One region of the Hydrogenophaga sp. H7 genome, then DNA from elsewhere that is predicted to be linked to it. Evidence: predicted binding sites of a transcription regulator. Region 1 holds the regulator's gene; each other region holds the start of a gene.

What was found. The regulator NrdR, encoded in region 1, represses ribonucleotide reductase genes. The targets are predictions, from matches to a motif close to CACNANATNTNGTG.
Region 2: BC358_RS20805 (ribonucleoside triphosphate reductase) is a predicted target of NrdR. The motif match lies at 2,261-2,274, and genes of this name have one in related genera.
Region 3: BC358_RS02055 (ribonucleoside-diphosphate reductase subunit alpha) is a predicted target of NrdR. The motif match lies at 2,106-2,119, and genes of this name have one in related genera.

The regions. Positions count from the first base shown of each region.
Region 1 covers NZ_MCIC01000019.1:134,661-139,157, reverse strand. The annotation lists gene BC358_RS20255 (lytic transglycosylase domain-containing protein) at 1-220, shown strand, start outside; ZMP/ZTP riboswitch at 274-418, shown strand; gene glyA (serine hydroxymethyltransferase) at 482-1,726, shown strand; gene nrdR (transcriptional regulator NrdR) at 1,723-2,172, shown strand; gene BC358_RS20240 (GspH/FimT family pseudopilin) at 2,308-2,847, shown strand; gene BC358_RS20235 (GspH/FimT family pseudopilin) at 3,043-3,609, shown strand; gene pilV (type IV pilus modification protein PilV) at 3,624-4,238, shown strand; gene BC358_RS20225 (PilW family protein) at 4,241-4,497, shown strand, end outside.
Region 2 covers NZ_MCIC01000020.1:9,048-13,544, forward strand. The annotation lists gene BC358_RS20795 (hypothetical protein) at 1-767, shown strand, start outside; gene BC358_RS20800 (acyl-CoA dehydrogenase family protein) at 789-2,075, opposite strand; gene BC358_RS20805 (ribonucleoside triphosphate reductase) at 2,291-4,312, shown strand; gene nrdD (anaerobic ribonucleoside-triphosphate reductase) at 4,349-4,497, shown strand, end outside.
Region 3 covers NZ_MCIC01000001.1:425,534-430,030, reverse strand. The annotation lists gene BC358_RS02065 (sigma-54 dependent transcriptional regulator) at 1-1,286, shown strand, start outside; gene ampD (1,6-anhydro-N-acetylmuramyl-L-alanine amidase AmpD) at 1,267-1,887, shown strand; gene BC358_RS02055 (ribonucleoside-diphosphate reductase subunit alpha) at 2,214-4,497, shown strand, end outside.

The DNA of each region.
Region 1 (4,497 bases):
CTACATCAACAAAGTCATGGCCGAGCACCTTCGGATCCAGAGCGTGGCGCTGGGCAAACCGATGCCGACTTCCTTCCCGATCTTCACCGCCGCGCCTGCGCCCGCCGCGCCGGAGCCGATCGAGCCAACCCAGACCGGGCTGCTCGATCCCCAGCCCGAAGCCATCCCTGCCGGCCTGCCGGTTGAACCGGCAGCCGACGCCGCTCTCACCAGTTCCTGACCACAGACCGCCAAGCTCCGAGGCCTGCGGGCACCTCGCCACTCGGATAAACTACACAGGTGCGCAACTGGCGATAGGCGCGCGGCAGCCACCTGCCGTCCGTGCTGACGTGGCCCCCCGCTCCCCGCGAGCGGGACAACCACTGGGAAGCGCACCGCCCGCTCTACGGGTGTTCAGCCGTTCGCCTGGGCAGTCCCTGCCGCTTTTCAGAGAGTGCGCGGGGTCCCATCTCATCCGAGACCGTCCCGAGACTGCCAAACCATGTACGACCGCAACATCCTCATCGAGCAAACCGACCCCGAGCTGTTCAAGGCCATTCAAGCGGAAAACGCCCGCCAGGAACACCACATCGAGCTGATCGCCAGCGAGAACTACGCCTCGCCGGCCGTGATGGCCGCCCAGGGCACCCAGTTGACCAACAAGTACGCCGAGGGCTACCCCGGCAAGCGCTACTACGGCGGCTGCGAGTACGTCGACGTGGCCGAACAGCTGGCCATCGACCGCGTCAAGCAGATCTTCGGTGCCGATGCCGCCAACGTGCAGCCGCACTGCGGCGCCTCGGCCAACGAGGCCGTCTTCCTGGCCTTCCTCAAGCCCGGGGACACCATCATGGGCATGAGCCTGGCCGAAGGAGGCCACCTCACCCACGGCATGCCGCTGAACATGTCGGGCAAGTGGTTTAACGTGGTCAGCTACGGCCTCGACAAGAACGAAGCGATCGACTACGACGTCATGGAAGCCAAGGCCCGCGAGCACAAGCCCAAGCTCATCGTCGCCGGGGCGTCCGCATACAGCCTGCGCATCGACTTCGAGCGCTTTGCCAAGATCGCCAAGGAAATAGGCGCCATCTTCATGGTCGACATGGCCCACTACGCCGGCCTGATCGCCGCGGGCGTGTATCCCAACCCGGTGCCATTCGCCGACGTGGTGACCTCTACCACCCACAAGAGCCTGCGTGGCCCGCGCGGCGGCATCATCCTGATGAAGGCCGAACACGAGAAGGCCATCAACAGCGCCATCTTCCCCGGTCTGCAGGGCGGCCCGCTGATGCACGTCATCGCCGCCAAAGCCGTTGCCTTCAAGGAAGCGCTGCAGCCCGAGTTCAAGGCCTATCAACAGCAGGTGGTGAAGAACGCCCAGATCGTGGCCGAAACACTGACCCAGCGCGGTCTGCGCATCGTCAGCGGCCGCACCGAAAGCCACGTCATGCTGGTGGACCTGCGCGCCAAGGGCATCACCGGCAAGGAAGCCGAGGCTGTGCTGGGCAGCGCCCACATGACCATCAACAAGAACGCAATTCCGAACGACCCGGAAAAGCCGATGGTGACCAGTGGTGTGCGCATCGGCACCCCAGCCATGACCACCCGCGGCTTCAAGGACGAGGAAGCCCGCATCACCGCCAACCTGATTGCCGACGTGCTGGACAACCCGCGCGACCCGGCGAACATCGAAGCGGTGCGCGCCAAGGTCAATGCCCTGACGGCCCGTTTCCCCGTCTACAGGTGAAATGCCCCTTTTGCGGCCATCTGGAAACCCAGGTCGTTGAGACCCGGGTTTCCGAAGACGCGGACTTCATCCGCCGCCGCAGGCAGTGCGGCCACTGCGAAAAGCGCTTCACCACCTATGAGCGGCCAGAGGTCAGCTTCCCGGCGGTAGTGAAGAAGGATGGTCGGCGCGTGGACTACGTGCCGGCCAAACTGCGCGCCTCATTCACCCTCGCCCTGCGCAAGCGACCGGTGAGCACCGAACAGGTGGACGCCGCCATCGAGCGCATTGAAGAAAAGCTGCTCAACCTGGGCAGCCGTGAAGTCGCATCGACCAAGCTGGGCGAAATGGTCATGCGCGAGCTCAAGAAGCTCGACAAGGTTGCCTACATCCGCTTTGCCAGCGTTTACCGCAGTTTTGAAGACATCGACGAGTTCCGCGCGCTCGTGGACGAAGTCCGCCGATAACACGCGGCTCAACTGCTGAAACAGGGCCTCCTCCATTGGAGGGACAAGTCGTCGTCATTTACCTCCTCGGAGGCATGATTTGGCGCCAACGCGCGGGAATAATGAGTTCGAACGCATTACACATCCGAACTCATCATGCGATTGCCATCCCACCAGCATCCTTCGCAATTCCGTGGATACACCTTGATGGAACTGGTCGTGGCGACTGCGCTGCTGGCCATTCTCATTCAGCTCGCGATTCCTCCCATGAGCCGCCTGCTCTCTGAATGGCAGAGAGAACACGCCACCCGAGCCATTGCAGACCACCTTGTGCTCGCCAGATCAGAAGCCATCCGCTGGTCCCAGCGCGTGGTGATGTGCAGCAGCGTCGATGGCCTTCGCTGCTCTCCGAGCTCCAACAGAGAATGGAAATCGGGGTGGATTGTTTTTCAGGACATCGATGGCAATGGTCAATTCGGCCCTTCCGACAAATTGGTCGCTGTTTCGCAGGGCTCCCATGGAATTCGAAGCATCCGGGGAAATGCATTGCTCCAGCGCTTCGTATTCATGCCAACGGGAATGATGGCATCTGGAATGGGAACACTGGAGATTGTCCCCACGATGGGTACCAGTCAGAGAATCACCGTCAATCGAATTGGAAGAGTCAGGCTCAGCACAAGTCTGCCGGTCGAATGAAGCCAAATTCGCTGGACACAGAGTAGACGGCGTCAGGGCGGCAGCGATCTGTCGGCGGTGTGTGTGGCGACCCAAAGCGACAACTGCGTGAGAAATGAATGCTTTTTGCCGCTGAGCACGCCAAACACGACCGCGCGTCAGGGCGCGCAGAAGACCCTCGAAAGCGGGCGATACATTGCAGTACGGAGCTGCAAATTGAACCACCTGCCCTCACCCCTGACGCCTTCTGCCAGACAGCACGGATTCACGCTGGTGGAGTTGGTCGTGACCATCGCGCTGCTGGCCATCCTCACCACCCTGGCGGCACCCAGCTTCAGCGAGGTGCTGCGCCAGTGGCGGCGCGACAGCGCCACCCGCGAGCTGTCCTCCACACTGCAGCTGGCGCGATCCGAATCTATCAAGTCCTCCCGTCAGATCGTGGTCTGCCCGAGTACCGACGGAGAGTCCTGCGCTGACGGCACCGAGTGGAACACCGGCTGGATCGTGTTCGTCGATGACGGGGCGGGCACGCTGGCCAACGCGGGCAACCAGGTGGTCAACACCAATGAGCGCATTCTCAAGGTCGTGTCAGCCCAGTCTGGTGTGGCATCGATCACCAGTTCGGGAGGGGTGGAATGGATGCAATTCCTTCCAAACGGGTTGATGGGCTCAGCCACCACCACCCTGACGGTCACACCTTCCGGTGCGAACGCCAATACCAAGGTGGACAAGGTCACCGTCTCCCGCGTGGGGCGCGTGTCTGTTGCGACCGAGCTCCCATGACAAGCAAGGCCTTCATGAACATCTCCGTGACCAAATCCGTTGCACCCCGCCACCACCGGGGTGCCAGCATGATCGAGGTGCTGGTGGCCATCCTGCTGGTGTCGGTGGGGCTGCTGGGCATCGCAGGGCTTTCTGGCGCCACCTTCAGTTACAACAAGGCATCGCAAATGCGGCTCACTGGCATTGCATTGGTCAATGACCTGGCCGACCGTGCCCGCGTCAATGTGCACGGATATGACCGCCAGGGCTATGACATTGAACTGAGTGACAACTTTGAAAGCACACCGGTCGAAGTCGACGACACCAACCTCGACCTGGACCCTGCCGTTTCCGCCAATGCAGAAAGCGTTGCCGATGCCCTCGCCGCTGCAGACGTTGACCAGTTCTTGCGTACGGTCCGCAGCCGCCTGCCGCAAGGCGATGCGGTGGTGATGAGCCGGCGGGATGCAAACGCGCGCGATCTGGATGTGTGGCTGTTGTGGAAGGAAGCCGCCACGGCGGAGGGGGACGAAGACGATGACCGGGGCGACTTCTCCCTCTTCGACGCTGGAAAGGGCAACTGCCCGGACAACCTCAGCACAGCCGACAAAGCGGAATACAGCTGCATGTACTTCAAGGTGGGGCTGTGAACATGAACTCAAAAAATCACCTTCACCCGTCTAGACGCAGCCAGCGAGGCCTGAGCCTGGTCGAGCTGATGATTGCGCTGACCATCGGTCTCTTTCTCATGGGCGCTGTGGGCATCATCTATGTGAACACCGCAACCACTTCCCGCGGCAGCACGCTCGAGTCCCAGATGAACGAGGACGCGGCGCTGGCGCTGGAGTTGCTGCAGCAGCAGATTCGCCTGACCGGGTTTTCCAACGTGGAAGCGTCGGGAGACCGGCG
Region 2 (4,497 bases), on a different contig from region 1:
TGCGTTCTGTCCGTCTGCACACCCCCCTGAACACCGCCCTGCTGGCGGCCGCCCTCGCCGCCGCCGGCCCTGCCCTGGCCGACGGCACCCACGGCCACACCGGCGGCATCGCGACCGCGCCGGCCAAAGCGGTCCACGCGCCCTTCGACGTGGTGCACACCCGCATCACCACCGAGGACAACGCCCTGGTGTTCCACATGCAGGTCTCGGGCAAGGCCGGGCGCACGCGGCCCACGAAGTCGGGCCAGCTGGCCGGCAGCAAGGTGTTCTCCTACGTCTGGCCCACCAGCCTGGACCCGGCCGAGGTCGGCTTCGAGCCCAAGACCGGCATCCTGGCCTTTGCCGTCACCGCCCACCCCGACTTCGACGACACGCCGCTGTTCGACGAAAACGGCGACGGTCACCTGAAGAACGACGGCGGCGTGTGGCACTCGCACTGGGTGGTGCTGCAGCCGGACGAGGCCTGCGGCAAGGACTCGCTCAAGGTGGTCGACATTCCCGAAGGCAGCCGGCCGCGCCTGCCCAGGACCTGGCCGGGTCTGCCGCTGCTGATCGACAGCCCCGGCTGGAGCCCGTCGTTCGCGCGCGGCAGCGTGAGCGTGCGTGTGCCCTTCGACAACGTGTCGGCGCTGCAGGCCACGAAATTCGACGGTGTCACCGCGGCCCTGCGCGTGAACGCCAGCGTGCACGCCCCGCTGCTGTGTGTGGCCCAGGTGTTCAAGGTGGCCTCGGGCGACCTGTCGCTGCCGGGCCAGGTGGACCGCTGAACTGGAACACCCGCCGCCGGTTCAGTTCAGGTGCGGCGGTGTCCGCATCTGCTCCGGCGTCGTGAAATAGGCCGACAGCGAGCCCAGCCGCTCGCGCGCCTGCGCGAACTCGTGCCGCGCCACGCTGCGCAGGTGCACCTCGTCCGGGCCGTCGAGCAGGTGCAGGGCGCGGCCCCAGGTCCAGAACTGCGCCAGCGGCGTGTCGGGCGACAGGCCCATGGCGCCGAAGACCTGCATGGCGCGGTCCACCACGCGGGTCTGCAGGCCGGCGGCCACCACCTTGATCGCCGCGACCTGCGCGCGCACGGCGGCCGGCTCGGCCTGTTCGGGGTGGTCCAGCAGCCAGGCGCAGCGCAGCACCAGCAGACGCGCCTGGTCGATCTCGATGCGCGAGTGCGCAATCCATTCCTGCACGTTGGCGTAGTCGGCCAGGTGGTGGCCGAAGCTGCGCCGCTCCAGTGCGCGCTCGGTGGCCAGGGCCAGCGCCAGCTCGCACTGGCCGATGGTGCGCATGCAGTGGTGCACCCGGCCGGGGCCGAGCCGCGCCTGCGCCATGGCGAAGCCGTGGCCCCAGTCGCCCAGCAGGTGGTCGGCCGGCACCCGAACCTGCCGCAGCACGATTTCGCAGTGCCCCTCGGGCGCGTGGTGATGCACCACCGGGATGTTGCGCACCACCTCCAGACCGGGCGTGCCCATGGGCACCAGCACCATGCTGTGCTGGTGGTGGGCATCTTCACCGTCGTCACCCTCGTTGCGCGCCATCACGATCAGCACACGGCAGGCCGGGTGCGCCACACCGGTGATGAACCACTTGCGGCCGCTGAGCACGAGGTCGTCGCCCTCGCGCCGTACCGTGGTCTGCAGGTTGGTCGGGTCCGACGAGGCCACGTCGGGCTCGGACATCGCAAACGCCGAGCGGATCTCGCCGTGCAGCAGCGGGATCAGCCAGTGTTCGCGCTGCGACGGGGTGGCGAAGCGGTGCAGCAGTTCCATGTTGCCGGTGTCGGGCGCGCTGCAGTTGAACACCTCGGCCGCCCAGCTCAGTTTGCCCATGGCCTCGGCCAGCGGCGCGTAGTCGAGGTTGGCCAGGCGCGTGCCCGGCTCGTCGGCGCGCAGGCCGGGCAGGAACAGGTTCCACAGCCCTTCCTCTTTCGCCAGCGTCTTGAGGTCTTCCAGGAAGGGCGGCGGGTACTGCCCGTCCTGCACCGCCTGGTGCCAGGCCGCGTTGTGCGGCAACACATAGGTCAGCAGGAACTGGTCCAGCTGGCGCAACAGCGCCTGTGCGCGGGGGCTGTGTTCGAAGTCCATGGCGGGATTGTTCGCCCGGGTGCGGGGCGCCGTCCGCACCTGGGCGACACACCGGCCCCGGTCGGTCACGGGCTTGATGCAGGTCAAGCCGTTTCCGGGCAAAAAAAGGGGCTGGCGATGGCCTTCTGATGCAGCCGACTTTGCGGCAAATCAAACTACCTATGGTGTCTGGCGGGTACCTTAGACACCATAGGTAGTGTCCAAGGAGGATTTGCATGAACGATTCGATGGTGTCCGGCTGGCCGCGCGAGGTGCTCAAGCGCTCGGGGCTCCGGGAGGCCTTCAACGCCGACAAGATCCGCTCCGCGCTGGCGCGCGCGGGGCAGGCCAGCGGGGAACTCGACGGGGCCGAGGCGCAGCTGCTGTGCGCGCAGGTGGTCAAGGTTCTGGGTCACCGCTTCAATGGCGCGGCGCCGACCATCGAGCAGATCCAGGACGTGGTCGAGCAGACCCTGATCGCGGCCAACCACCTGCGCACGGCGCGCGGCTACATCGTCTACCGCGAGCAGCACGCCCAGCTGCGCAGCGACCGCCAGACCCTGGTGGACGTCGAGGCCTCGATCAACGAGTACCTCACGCGCGCCGACTGGCGCGTCAACGCCAACGCCAACCAGGGCTATTCGCTGGGTGGCCTGATCCTCAACGTGGCCGGCAAGGTCACGGCCAACTACTGGCTCTCGCACGTCTACACGCCCGAGATCGGCGCAGCCCACCGCGACGGCGACATCCACATCCACGACCTCGACATGCTCAGCGGCTACTGCGCGGGCTGGTCGCTGCGCACCCTGCTCAACGAGGGCCTCAACGGTGTGCCGGGCAAGGTGGAGTCGGGTCCGCCGAAGCACCTCTCGTCGGCGGTCGGGCAGATCGTCAACTTCCTGGGCACGCTGCAGAACGAGTGGGCGGGCGCGCAGGCCTTCTCCTCCTTCGACACCTACCTGGCGCCCTACGTGCGACAGGACCGCATGGACTACGCACAGGTGCGCCAGTGCATCCAGGAGCTGGTCTACAACCTCAACGTGCCCTCGCGCTGGGGCACGCAGACGCCGTTCACCAACCTCACCTTCGACTGGGTTTGCCCCGAAGACCTGCGCGAGCAGGTGCCCGTGATCGCCGGTGTGGAGATGCCGTTCTGCTACGGCGAGTTGCAGGCCGAGATGGACCTGATCAACCGCGCCTACATCGACGTCATGACCACGGGCGACGCCAAGGGCCGCGTGTTCACCTTCCCCATTCCCACCTACAACATCACGCCCGACTTCCCCTGGGAGAGCGAGAACGCGCGGCGCCTGTTCGACATGACAGCCAAGTACGGCCTGCCCTACTTCCAGAACTTCATCAACTCCGAGCTGCAGCCGAACATGGTGCGCTCCATGTGCTGCCGCCTGCAGCTGGATTTGCGCGAACTGCTCAAGCGCGGCAACGGCCTGTTCGGCAGCGCCGAGCAGACCGGCAGCCTGGGCGTGGTCACGGTGAACTGCGCGCGCCTGGGCCACCTGCACGCAGGTGACGAGGCCGGCCTGCTGGCCGCGCTGGACCGCCTGCTGGAACTGGGCAAACAGAGCCTGGAGACCAAGCGCAAGCTGATCCAGCGCCTCATGGACCAGGGCCTGTTCCCCTACACCAAACGTTACCTGGGCACGCTGCGCAACCACTTCAGCACCCTGGGCGTGAACGGCATCAACGAGATGGTGCGCAACTTCAGCGGCGACGCGCACGACATCACCACCGACGAGGGCCACGCCTTCGCGCTGCGCTTCCTCGACCACGTGCGTGCGCGCATCGTCGCGTTCCAGGAGGAGACTGGCCACCTATACAACCTCGAGGCCACCCCGGCCGAGGGCACCACCTACCGCTTCGCGCGCGAGGACCGCAAGCGCTGGCCCGGCATCCTGCAGGCCGGCACACCCGAACAGCCCTACTACACCAACTCGTCGCAGCTGCCGGTGGGCTTCACCGACGACCCGTTCGAGGCGCTGGAGCGCCAGGCCCCGCTGCAGCGCCAGTACACCGGCGGCACCGTGCTGCACCTGTACATGGGCGAGCGTCTGAGCAGCGGCGACGCCTGCCGCGCCCTGGTGCAGCGGGCGCTGACGAACTTCCGCCTGCCCTACATCACCGTCACGCCCACCTTCTCCATCTGTCCCACCCACGGCTACCTGGCCGGCGAACACCCGTTCTGCCCGACCTGCGACGCCGAGCGGCTGGCCGCCAAACGCCAGCTGCAGGCGGCCTGACACACCGTTCTCCAACCACCCCACAAGGAAACCACCATGAACGCATCCACACCCGCCACCGTCCCCGCCCATGCCCAGGACGTCGCCCTGCGCGACGACGAGCGCCAGCCCTGCGAGGTCTGGACCCGCGTCATGGGCTACCACCGTCCGGTGAGCAGCTTCAACCGGGGCAAGCAGGGTGAACA
Region 3 (4,497 bases), on a different contig from region 1:
TGGAGCTGCTGCGCGAACTGGGCGAGCAGCAGCGCACCGAAAAGACCATCGTGATCACGGCCTACGGGTCGGCCGAAAACGCGGTCGAGGCGCTCAAGAGCGGGGCTTTCGACTACCTGACCAAGCCGGTGGACCTCAAGCAGCTGCGCGCCGCGGTGCAGGCCGCCCTGCACAGCCAGCGCCATCCGGCGGCCGGCGCGCCGCGCCGCGGCACGGTGAACGACCCCCCGCGCAGCGCTCCCCCGCCGCCGGCCGGCGTGCAGGCGCTGCGGCGCATCGTCGGCGCATCGGCGACCATGCAGCAGATCCGTCAGCGCATCGAAAAAGTGGCGACCAGCATGGCCCCGGTGCTGATCTTGGGCGAATCGGGCACCGGCAAGGAACTGGTGGCGCGGGCTGTGCACGAGTGCAGCCACCGCTCCGACGGACCGTTCGTGGCCGTCAACTGCGGGGCGATCCCGGACAACCTCATCGAGGCCGAGTTCTTCGGCGCGCGCAAAGGCGCCTACACCGGTGCCAGCCACGACCGGGAAGGCTACTTCCAGGCGGCCCGCGGCGGTACCCTGTTCCTCGACGAAATCGGCGACCTGCCGCTGGGCATGCAGGCCAAGCTGCTGCGTGTGATCCAGGAGCGGCGCGTGCGTCCGCTGGGCGGTGTGCAGGAGGAAGCGGTCGACGTGCGGCTGGTCAGCGCCACCCACAAGGACCTCGCGGCCCTGGTCCGGGACGGTGAATTCCGGCAGGACCTGTTCTACCGGCTCAACGTGATCGGCCTGCGCACACCACCGCTGCGGGAACGGCGGGAAGACCTGCCTGGGCTGGTCGATGCCCTGCTGCAGCGCATCTGCAGCGAATCCGGCCAGCCTATCCCCACCCTCACTGCCGATGCCCTCGCCTGGCTGCAGGCGCGCGAGCTGCCGGGCAACGTCCGCGAGCTGGAGAACCTGCTGCAGCGCGCGCTCGCGCTGAGCTCCGGCAGCCATCTGCAAGCGCAGGACTTCGCGGACCCGGGCGATGTGGACGCCGGCTTCACGGCCACCCGGCCGCCCAGCGAGCCGGTGGAGTCCACCGAGCCGCCCACCACCCAGCCCGACACCATCCCCGACGATCTGCAGAGTTACCTGGACGAGCAGGAGCGACAGGTCCTGCTCATGGCGCTCAAGGAATGCGACTACAACCGCACGGCCGCGGCCAACCGCCTGGGGCTCAACCTGCGGCAGATCCGCTACCGCATCCAGCGCCTGGGCATCACCATGCCGTCCGACGATGACGACAGCACCACCTGACACCGGCGACTGGTCGGGGGGCTGGCTGCGCACCGCGCGGCAGGTGCTCTCGCCCAACGCCAACGACCGCCCCGCGGGCGCCGTCGTCGACCTCATCGTGCTGCATTCGATCAGCCTGCCACCCGGGCAGTACGGCGGGCCGGAAGTCGAATGGCTGTTCACCAACCGGCTTGACTGGTCGGCCCACCCCTATTTCGAGCAGATCCGTGGGCTGGAGGTTTCGGCCCATTTTTTTGTACGCCGCGACGGGCAGGTGGTGCAGTTCGTGGACGCGGACCGGCGCGCCTGGCACGCGGGGGTGTCGTGCTGGCGCGGCCGCGAGCGCTGCAACGACGACTCGATCGGCATCGAGCTGGAGGGACTCGAAGGCCAGACCTTCGAGGACGCGCAATACCGCGCGCTGGCCGACCTGTGCCGGCAGCTGGCCGACCGCTACCCGATCACCCACATCGCCGGCCACGAGCACATCGCCCCCGGTCGCAAACTCGACCCGGGGTCCGGCTTCGACTGGGCACGGCTGCAGCGCGGACTGGCCTGGGATCATCGGTGCTTTCCCGAATGTGTGATCGCCACATTCGATCCGGACGCCTCCACAGCCTGACCGGCGCCCCTCCGCGCATCGCCAGCAAACACGCGGATTTCCGCGCGGAATCCGCACGAAATGCGCGTCGGCGCTCGGTTCCTGAGTCCAAGCCACGCACCGGCGCCGCACCACACCAGGCCTGAACGCACTGCCTTTCCGATGGCTTTTTGCCAGACGAAAACCAGCATGCACTTTTTATTAAAACACTACCGGTAGTGGCTTGAACCACCACCAGACACCAGATATAGTGTGCGCCGCACCAGCCGAACCTTCGGCGCCACAACACAAACGAAAGAGGAACCATGCTGACCGCCACGCCCACAGCCTCCCCGAACACCCCCCACATGCCCACCGGCAGCACCGGCTCCACCACCGAGCCCGCTGGCGCCTCCGTGCTGACCCAGTACCAGATCATCCGTCGCAACGGCGCGGTCGTGCCGTTCGAGCCGAGCAAGATCGCGGTGGCCATGATGAAGGCCTTCCTGGCAGTGCACGGCACCCAGGGCGCGGCGTCGGCCAGCGTGCGCGAGACCGTGGACGCGCTGACCCAGACGGTGGTGCGCGCACTGATGCGCTCGCGCCCCGGCGGCGGCACCTTCCACATCGAGGACGTGCAGGACCATGTCGAACTGGGCCTGATGCGCGGTGGCCACCACGAGGTCGCCCGCGCCTACGTTCTGTACCGCGAGCGCCGGGCACAGGAACGCGCCCATCAGGCCGAAGCGGCCAAGCCCGCCGAAGCCACGCTGCATGTGATGGATGGCGGCCAGCGTGTGCCGCTGGACATTGCGCGCCTGCAGGGCCTGATTGAGGCCGCCTGCGCCAACCTGGGCCAGGACGTCAAGGCCGATCCCATCGTCGCGGAGACCAAACGCAACCTGTACGACGGCGTGCCGATCGAGGAGGTCTACAAGGCCGCCATCCTGGCCGCGCGCACCCTGATCGAAAAGGACCCGGACTACACCTACGCCACCGCGCGCCTGCTGCTGCACACCGTGGTCAAGGAAGTGCTGGGCGAAGAGGTGCCCGCCGCACAGATGGGTGAGCGCTACGCCGACTACTTCCCGCAGGCGATCAAGAAGGGCGTGCAGAACGAGCTGCTGGACGAGAAGCTGCTGCAGTTCGACCTGGCACGCCTGGGCGCCGCGCTCAAGCCCGAGCGCGACCTGCAGTTCGACTACCTCGGCCTGCAGACCCTGTACGACCGCTACTTCCTGCACGTGCGCAAGAGCCGCATCGAGCTGCCGCAGACCTTCTTCATGCGCGTGGCCATGGGCCTGGCGCTCAACGAGATCGACCGCGAAGCCCGCGCCATCGAGTTCTACGAGGTGCTGTCCTCGTTCGACTTCATGTCGTCCACACCCACGCTGTTCAATGCCGGCACGCTGCGCTCGCAGCTCTCCAGCTGCTACCTGACGACCGTGCCCGACGATCTCGACGGCATCTACGAATCGATCAAGGAGAACGCCCTCCTGTCCAAATTCGCCGGCGGCCTGGGCAACGACTGGACCCGTGTGCGCGCCCTGGGTGCCCACATCAAGGGCACCAACGGCGAATCGCAAGGCGTGGTGCCGTTCCTGAAGGTGGTCAACGACACCGCCGTCGCGGTGAACCAGGGCGGCAAGCGCAAGGGCGCGGTCTGCACCTACCTGGAAACCTGGCACCTGGACATCGAAGAATTCCTGGAGCTGCGCAAGAACACCGGCGACGACCGCCGCCGCACCCACGACATGAACACGGCGAACTGGATTCCCGACCTGTTCATGAAGCGCGTGATGGAAAAGGGCGAGTGGAGCCTGTTCTCGCCCAACAACGTGCCCGACCTGCACGACCTGTTCGGCGCCGACTTCGAGAAGGCCTACCTGGCCTACGAGGAGAAGGCTGCCCGCGGCGAGATCAAGCCCTACAAGAAGGTCTCGGCCACCGACCTGTGGCGCAAGATGCTCTCGATGCTGTTCGAGACCGGCCATCCCTGGATCACCTACAAGGACGCCTGCAACGTGCGCAGCCCGCAGCAGCACGCCGGCGTGGTGCACAGCTCCAACCTCTGCACCGAGATCACGCTCAACACCAGCGACACCGAGACCGCCGTCTGCAACCTCGGCTCGGTCAACCTGCACCGCCACCTCAGCAACGGCCAGCTCGACCACGCCAAGCTGCAGAAGACGATCAACACGGCGATGCGCATGCTCGACAACGTGATCGACATCAACTACTACGCGGTCAAGAAGGCGCGCGACTCCAACCTGCGCCACCGCCCGGTCGGCCTGGGCCTGATGGGCTTCCAGGACGCACTGTACGAACTGCGCATTCCCTACGCCTCCAACGAGGCGGTCGACTTCGCCGACCGTTCGATGGAAGCGATCTGCTACTACGCCTACTGGGCCTCGACCGAGCTGGCACGCGAGCGCGGCCGCTACAGCAGCTACCGCGGCTCGCTGTGGGACCAGGGCATCCTGCCGCCCGACACGCTGGACCTGCTGGCGCGCGAGCGCGGCGGCTATGTGGACGTGGACCGCTCGGCCAGCCTGGACTGGGACGCGCTGCGCAAGAAGATCGCGCAGGACGGCATGCGCAACTCCAACTGCGTGGCCATCGCGCCCACCGCCACCATCTCCAACATCATTG